Regions from separate parts of the Azorhizobium sp. AG788 genome, predicted to be linked through region 2. Evidence: predicted binding sites of a transcription regulator. Region 2 holds the regulator's gene; the other holds the start of a gene.
The links. Region 2 encodes LexA, which represses DNA repair genes until DNA is damaged. Its sites were predicted from a motif close to TGTTCNNNNTGTGTTCNG; they were not measured.

Region 1: the regulator LexA is predicted to act here: its motif matches at 2,552-2,569, upstream of DFO45_RS08675 (PA0069 family radical SAM protein).

Annotation. Positions count from the first base shown of each region.
Region 1 is NZ_SOBM01000003.1:194,869-198,635, reverse strand. Features, by position in the region: gene DFO45_RS08685 (hypothetical protein) at 94-612, shown strand; gene DFO45_RS08680 (VOC family protein) at 737-1,171, opposite strand; gene DFO45_RS08675 (PA0069 family radical SAM protein) at 1,179-2,528, opposite strand; gene DFO45_RS08670 (aa3-type cytochrome c oxidase subunit IV) at 2,703-2,855, shown strand; gene DFO45_RS08665 (Re/Si-specific NAD(P)(+) transhydrogenase subunit alpha) at 2,885-3,767, shown strand, end outside.
Region 2 is NZ_SOBM01000002.1:267,295-271,061, forward strand. Features, by position in the region: gene DFO45_RS05265 (ComEC/Rec2 family competence protein) at 1-2,203, shown strand, start outside; gene lexA (transcriptional repressor LexA) at 2,271-2,981, opposite strand; gene glp (gephyrin-like molybdotransferase Glp) at 3,119-3,767, opposite strand, start outside.

The sequences.
Region 1 (3,767 bases), on a different contig from region 2:
CCGCATCCGCCCCGTTCTATGGTCCGTCCGCTACCGTTCGCCTGGGGAGCGGCCTTCCCCGATATCTGGGCTCTCGCGCCTCGGAGTAGTTGAATGCCTCAGTCGTCCATCCGTCCGGTTCGCGCGGATGTCGCTTCAGGAAAACGCCGTTCGCTGGGCGCGATCGCGGCCGTCACGTGCGCGGGCCTGCTGCTGGCCGCCTGCGCCACCACGGAGGCGCCGCCGCCCCCGCCGCCGCCCGGCCCGCCCCAGTATACGAGCCCGATCCCGGCCTCGAGCCTCGTGGGCCGCTACGGTCTTGCGGCCTACCACCGCCCCGAGGATGCCGGGCGCACCGAGGCGCAGGCCCGCGCCCAGTGCTCCAACCCCTACATCATCACCGCTGGCCCCAATGGCGGCGTCATGATGTATCTGGCCGACGATCCGAAGCTGACGGAAGTGGTCTCCAAGGCCGCCGGCGGTCCCACCTACATCGGCCCGCCCGAGGATGCGGCCGGCGACGTGCGCGACCGGCAGGTGCTGCGCTGGGACGGCCATGTGCTGGTGCTCAAGTGGGTGGATCCGGAAGTGAACAAGCGCTACGGCACCATGGTCTATGTGCGCTGCAACTGATCCGGTCCGCGTCTGACAGTCTCAAAGCCCCGGCTCCGGCCGGGGCTTTTGCGTTTCGCACGCCGCGCGGACGCGCGTGATCCGTCCGGTCCCCAGACGACGGTCGGGACAGTCGATGCCGTCATCAGTCCGGCAGAGTGGGACGCCCGTCCGAATCCAGTGGCCAGAACGGATTGTGAGCCACTTCCCACAGATGGCCGTCTGGATCGGCGAAATAGCCGGAATAGCCGCCCCAGAAGGCCCGCTGGGCGGGCTTTACGATTTCCGCGCCGAGGCGCGCCGCATGGGCGAGGGCGGCATCGACGCTCGCCTCGTCCGGCACGTTGAAGGCGAGCGTTGCTGCCGCCCGTCCCGTGCCCGCTTTGGCGTCAAGGCCCGCGTCCGCGGCGAGTGCCGCGCGCGGGAACAGGGACAAGGCGACGCCGCCCGCCTGAAAGAAGGACACACCCGTTGTGGCATGCTCCCGCCGCTCCAGCCCCATGGCCGTATAGAAGGCGGTGGCGCGCGCGAGATCGGCGACGCCGAGCGTGACGAGATGGAGCGCGAAGGCGGGGAGCATCGGGACCTCAGTCGAAAAGCGAGAGCTGCTGGCCGGCCTGAACCGGGCGGCGGAAATGGGCGGTGGAGAGCTTGTGGCTGCGGGCATTGAGCCCGAGGCGCTTGGCGGCGATCTCGAAGCGGCGGCCGAGCGTCCAGGCATAGGGGCCGTCGCCCCGCCCGCGTTTGCCGAAGGTCGAATCATAATCCTTCCCGCCGTGCATCTCCCGCACCAGCGCCATCACATGGCGGGCCTTGTCGGGAAAATGCGTCACCAGCCACTCCTTGAAGAGATCGGCTATCTCCAGCGGCAGGCGCAGGGTGACATAGCCGGCTTCCGTCGCGCCGGCGAACTTCGCCGCATCGAGGATGCGTTCGATTTCGCTGTCGTTGAGCGCGGGAATGAGCGGGGCGGAGAGGACGGCGGTGGGAATGCCGGCCTCCGACAGGCGCTGGATGGTGGCGAGCCTCCGGTGCGGTGCCGCGGCCCGCGGCTCCATGAGGCGGGCGAGATGCGGGTCCAGCGTGGTGACGGAAATGGCCACCTTGGCGAGCCCCTTCTCGGCCATGGGGGCGAGGATGTCGATGTCCCGCGCCACCAGCGCCGACTTGGTGACGATGGCGACCGGATGGCCGAAGTCGCTCAGCACCTGGAGGATGCGACGGGTGATCTCGTGCTGGCGCTCGATGGGCTGGTAGGGGTCCGTATTGGTGCCCATGGCGATGGTGCGCGGCTGGTAGCGCGGCTGCGCCAGCTCGCGCGCCAGCAACTCGGGCGCATCGGGCTTCACGAACAGCTTTGTCTCGAAATCGAGGCCAGCGGAGAGGCCCTGATAGGCGTGGGTGGGCCGCGCGAAGCAATAGATGCAGCCATGCTCGCAGCCGCGATAGGCATTGATGGAGCGGTCGAAGCCGATGTCCGGGGACTGGTTGCGGGTGATGACGGTGCGCGCCCGCTCCTCGGTGACCTGCGTGCGGAAGGGGGGCAGCTCGTCCAGCGACTGCCATCCGTCGTCGAAGAGCACGCGGGCGGCTGGCTCGAAGCGGCCCGCGGCATTGGAGAGCGCGCCGCGCCCGCGACGTGCCGTCTCGTCCACCTGCGTTCCGCCCTCGCCGGCGGCCGCGTCCTGCGCCGCCGCGCGCGGCGTGGGCATGGGGCGGTCGCGCTCTTCCGCGAGCCGGCCCATGATGCGCGCGCCCCTCGAGGTGCGGGGCTCCTCCCCGGCGGGCTCGCCCAGGCTTCTGCGGGCCTTGGCGAGCGCTTCGGCGCTGTGACGTCGCGCCGCATCCAGCCGTTCGCGCGCCGCCGACCAGCGGTCGTCCGGCAGGGCGGCAAAGTCCGGGGCGGAGGAGGGGGAAGAGTCGCGATGCAATTCCATGCTTGGAATCCTACGTCCAAGTTAGGAACAAAACAAGAACAAACTTCCCGGTAGAGGAGCGCGTTTTGCGCTTGATCAGGCGCTTGACTGGTATATTGTCCACCACCGCAAAGTTGCCACAAGAGCCCTCATCCGCTAAAGGGCCTAATCCACCATCCGCCAGGGGGGGATCCGATGTCCGAGCACGGTGCGATCGAATACGCGACTGCTGACGGCAATGATTATGCCGAGCACAAGCGGACCTACGAGCTTTTCACCGCGCTGACCAAATGGGGCACGGTCGCCGTCGCCGCCCTGATGGTCATCATGTGGTTCACTCTCCTCTGAGCGCTGCTCGGAACTCGTAGAGGTTTCAGATGAAAATCGCTGTACCCGCCGAGGTTGATCTCGGCGAGCCGAGGGTTGCTGCGACCCCGGATACGGTCAAGCGCCTGATCGGCCTTGGCGCGGAGGTGGCTGTCCAGTCGGGCGCCGGCCTCGCCTCGGGTATTCCCGATGCCGATTATCAGGCCGTTGGCGCGACCATTGCCGCCACCGCCGGCGACGCGGTGAGCGGAGCTGACGTTGTGCTCAAGGTGCGCCGTCCCACGGTGGAAGAGATCGCCGGCTACAAGAGCGGCGCCCTCGTCATCGGCATCATGGATCCCTATGGCAACGAGGCGGCTCTGGCCGAGCTCGCCAAGGCCGGTCTGTCCACCTTCGCCATGGAGCTGATGCCGCGCATCACCCGCGCGCAGGTGATGGACGTGCTGTCCTCGCAGGCGAATCTCGCCGGCTATCGCGCCGTGATCGACGCCTCGGCCGAGTTCGGCCGCGCCCTGCCCATGATGATGACCGCCGCCGGCACCGTTCCGGCCGCCAAGGTCTTCGTGATGGGCGCCGGCGTCGCCGGCCTTCAGGCCATCGCCACCGCCCGCCGCCTCGGCGCGGTCGTCACCGCCACCGACGTGCGTCCCGCCGCCAAGGAGCAGGTGGAATCCCTCGGCGCCAAGTTCGTCGCCGTGGAGGACGAGGAGTTCAAGCAGGCCGAGACGGCGGCGGGCTACGCCAAGCCCATGTCCGCCGAATATCAGGCCAAGCAGGCGGCCCTCGTCGCCGAGCACATCAAGAAGCAGGACATCGTCATCACCACGGCGCTGATCCCCGGCCGGCCCGCGCCGCGTCTGGTCTCCGCCGCCATGGTGGCCTCCATGAAGCCCGGCTCCGTGATCGTCGACCTCGCGGTCGAGCGCGGCGGCA
Region 2 (3,767 bases):
TATCTGGTTCCGCGGCATTGATGCGGTGGGATTCGGGCTCGGTCGCCCGCGGATCATCGCGCTCGCCGAGCCGGCTCCCTTCAGCGTGCGCATGGGGCGCCTCGTGGACGAGGTGCGTCAGGCGGTCGGCGCGCGCATCCGCGCCGTGCTCAGCGGCACCGCCGCCGACATCGCCGTGGCGCTGGTCGTGGGTGACCGTGCTTCCATCTCTCCGCAGGTGGAAGAGAGCATGCGCGTCTCCGGCCTCACCCATGTGCTCTCCATCTCCGGCCTGCACATGGCCACGGTGGCGGGTACACTCTTCTTTCTCGTGCGCGGCGGCCTTGCGGCCTTCCCCCCGCTGGCGCTGGGGTTTCCCATCAAGTCTCTGGCGGCTGCGACGGCGCTCGCGGGAAGCGGCGTCTATCTCCTGCTCTCCGGGAATGACTGGCCGGCCCAGCGCTCCTTCTGGATGCTCGCCATCGTGCTGGTGGGCGTGATCGCGGGGCGAGCGGCGCTCACTCTGCGCACGGTCGCGGTAGCGGCGGTTCTGGTGCTGGCGTTCGGCCCCGAATCCTTGCTGGAGCCCGGCACGCAGATGTCCTTCGCCGCGACGCTGGCGCTGGTGGCGGCCTACGAGCAATGGACCGGGCTGCGCGGCCGGCTGGCGGCCGGCCCGCTCGTGCTGCGGGCGCTGGCGCGCATGGGCCTGTTCTTGGCCGCCCTCTCCATGACCTCCGTGGTCGCCGGGGCTGCGACGGCGCCCTATGCGGCGCTGCATTTCCAGCGCCTGGGCATCATGGGCCTCCTCTCCAACCTCGCGGCCATGCCGGCGGTGGAGTTCCTCGTCATGCCCTTCGGCCTGCTCGGGGTGCTTCTCCTGCCGTTCGGCTGGGATTTCATCGCCTGGCCGGTGATGGGCCTCGGCATCGACATCATGGTGAAGGTGTCGGACGTGGTTGCGGCCCTGCCCGGTGCCGACATGCGCACCGATTGGGTTGGGGCGGGCACTGCCGCCTTCGCGACACTCGCTTTGCTGGCGCTCTGCCTGCTGCGGGGGCTTCTGCGCCTTGCCGCCGTGCCCTGCGTCGTCGCGGCGCTCCTGCTCCTGGGCGCGCCACCCCGGCCGGACGTGCTGATTGCCGCCAACGGCCAGACCGTTGCCGTGCGCGGCGGCGATGGGCGCCTGAGCATCGCGGGCGCGCGCAGTTCGCGGCTGGTGGCGGAGCAGTGGCTCAGCAAGGAAGCCGATCCGCGCACGGCGGAGGCGCCCGATCTGGCGCAGGGCTTTGCCTGCGATGCCCGCCGCTGTATGGCGCCGCTCCCGGACGGCACGAAGATCGTATTGGTTCGCAAGGCCGAGGCTCTTCCGGCCGCGTGCGGGGAAGCGAGCCTCGTGGTGACGGCGGAGGTCCCTTCGACCGAGAACATTTCGGCCTGCGCCGCCCGCCTGTTCACGCCGCAGGACATGAGCCGCACGGGGACGCTGGCGCTCTTTCATCGACCGGGGCAGGCGGCAGGGGAGATAGCCACCCCGCATCGGGTCGCGGGTGAACCTCCGCCGGCGATGGGAGAGGCCGCACCAGCGGCCGTGGAGCTGCCACAGGCTGCATCCGGCAACAGCGTGCAGGCTAAAGCCGCGCCCGAGCTCCGTCCTGAAACGCCGTCCGAAACAGACGCTTCGTCTTCCGAGGTGAGACCCGCATCGGCGCAAGCCGAACCGGATGGTCCGCCGCCGGCCCCGCCGGCCACGCGTCCGCGCCGCATGGCGGCCGATCACCGGGCCTCGCTCTGGCGCGATCAGCAGGCCCGCTGGGCCAAGGCGCGAGAGATAAGGGCGGCAAGGAACGGAGGCACCCAATCCGGGATACGCCCGATGTCCTCAGCGCCGCCGATGCCGCCAACGGCAGATGCCGGGGCAATCAGGCGCGCACATGTGGAGGAGGAGCCAACCGTGGGTAGGCAGAAGTCCATCGCTCCGTCAGCTCAGCCGCACACGCCCACGGAGAGGGCCCCTCGACAATCGGCGCGGAGCGCCATGACCCAAGCGCCTTCTCAGGCGCAAATCCGCCAGTCCTTCGCTGTGCACTGGCGAACTGTTCCGACGCGCCCTGTCGGCGTTCAGCGGCCCTGGATGCCAGTGCTCCCGGATCTGCCGATGCCCGTCGTCGATACGGAGACAGCCGGCCGCCGAAGCGCGGACGATGCGCAGGAGGAACCCTGATGGTCCCGCTGCATCTCACTGTCCCAAAACAATCCGTCTCTCGGAAACCGCGCTTCCGAACGCGCCCTCAGTACCGGCGGATGAGCCCCACGAGCCGCCCCTGGATGCGCACGCGGTCGGGGCCGAAGATGCGCGTTTCATAGGCGGGATTGGCGGCCTCAAGGGCGATGGAGGCGCCCTTGCGGCGCAGGCGCTTGAGGGTGGCTTCCTCGTCATCCACCAGCGCCACGATGATGTCGCCGGTGTCGGCCGTGTCGCACTTGCGGATGAGCACCGTGTCGCCGTCGAGAATGCCGGCCTCGATCATGCTGTCGCCGCGCACCTCAAGGGCGAAATGCTCCCCCGTGCCGAGCATTTCGGGGGGCAGGTTCAGCGTGTTGCTGCGGGTCTGGATGGCCGAGATGGGCGAGCCGGCCGCAATGCGGCCCATGACGGGCACGGCCACCACGGCGGCTGGTTCCTCGTCATCCACCACCGGGCGCACGCGCCCGAGGCTGCCCTCGATCACGCTGGGTGAGAAGCCGCGCCCGCCGCTGCGGGCGGCCGCGAGACCCGGCGCCGCGCTATCCGGCAGGCGCACCACCTCCAGCGCCCGCGCGCGGTTCGGCAGGCGGCGAATGAAGCCGCGTTCTTCAAGGGCCGTGATGAGGCGATGGATGCCGGACTTGGAGCGCAGATCCAATGCTTCCTTCATCTCGTCGAAGGAGGGAGGCACGCCCGTTTCCTTCAGGCGCTCATGGATGAAGCGCAGAAGATCATACTGCTTGCGGGTGAGCATCGTGTGGTTCCGCCCCTTGCGACCAGGCCCATCGGACCGGGAGACGATCCGCTCCGCGCCCTGCGAAACAAATCAGGAACATTATGTACCTGTTTCTTGTTTGTTCCACAAGCCTCAACATCGGGTAAACGCCGGTCTCAGGCGTTGAGCGGAATGATTTCGCACGGGTCGCCCACCTTTGCCTCGGGCGCATGAGCGGGGCGAATCAGCAGGCAGTCGGCGCTCGCGAGAGCCGAGAGCATGCTGCTGTCCTGATTGGTCAGAGGATGGGCAATGGCTTGCCCGTCCTCGAAACGCAGCCGCGCCCGCACGAAATCCATGCGCGTGTCATTGGCCGGCATGGCGGTGCCGAGCCGCGCCGGGCGCGTCGCCATCAGCGGGGCATCCTCGCCCTGCATCCGGCGCAGGATGGGCAGCAGGAAGAGCACGGCGCAGACATAGGCCGAGACCGGATTGCCCGGCAGGCCGAGGGCCCGCATGTTGCCGCCGGCGCCGAACATCAGCGGCTTGCCGGGGCGCAAGGCGATCTTGTGCACGGCGAGCGCGATGCCCTCGGCCTTCAGTGCCGGGGCCATCAGATCATGCTCGCCCACGGAGGCGCCGCCAGAGGAAACGAGCACATCGATGCCGAGGTCACGGGCGCGGCTTATGGCGGCGCGGGTCTCGTCCATGCCGTCGCGCACGAGGCCGAGGTCGATCACCTCCGCGCCCGCTTCGCGCGCGAGCGCCGCAAGACCATAGACGTTGGACACCACCACCTCCGAAAGGAGGCCGGTGGCCTGTCCG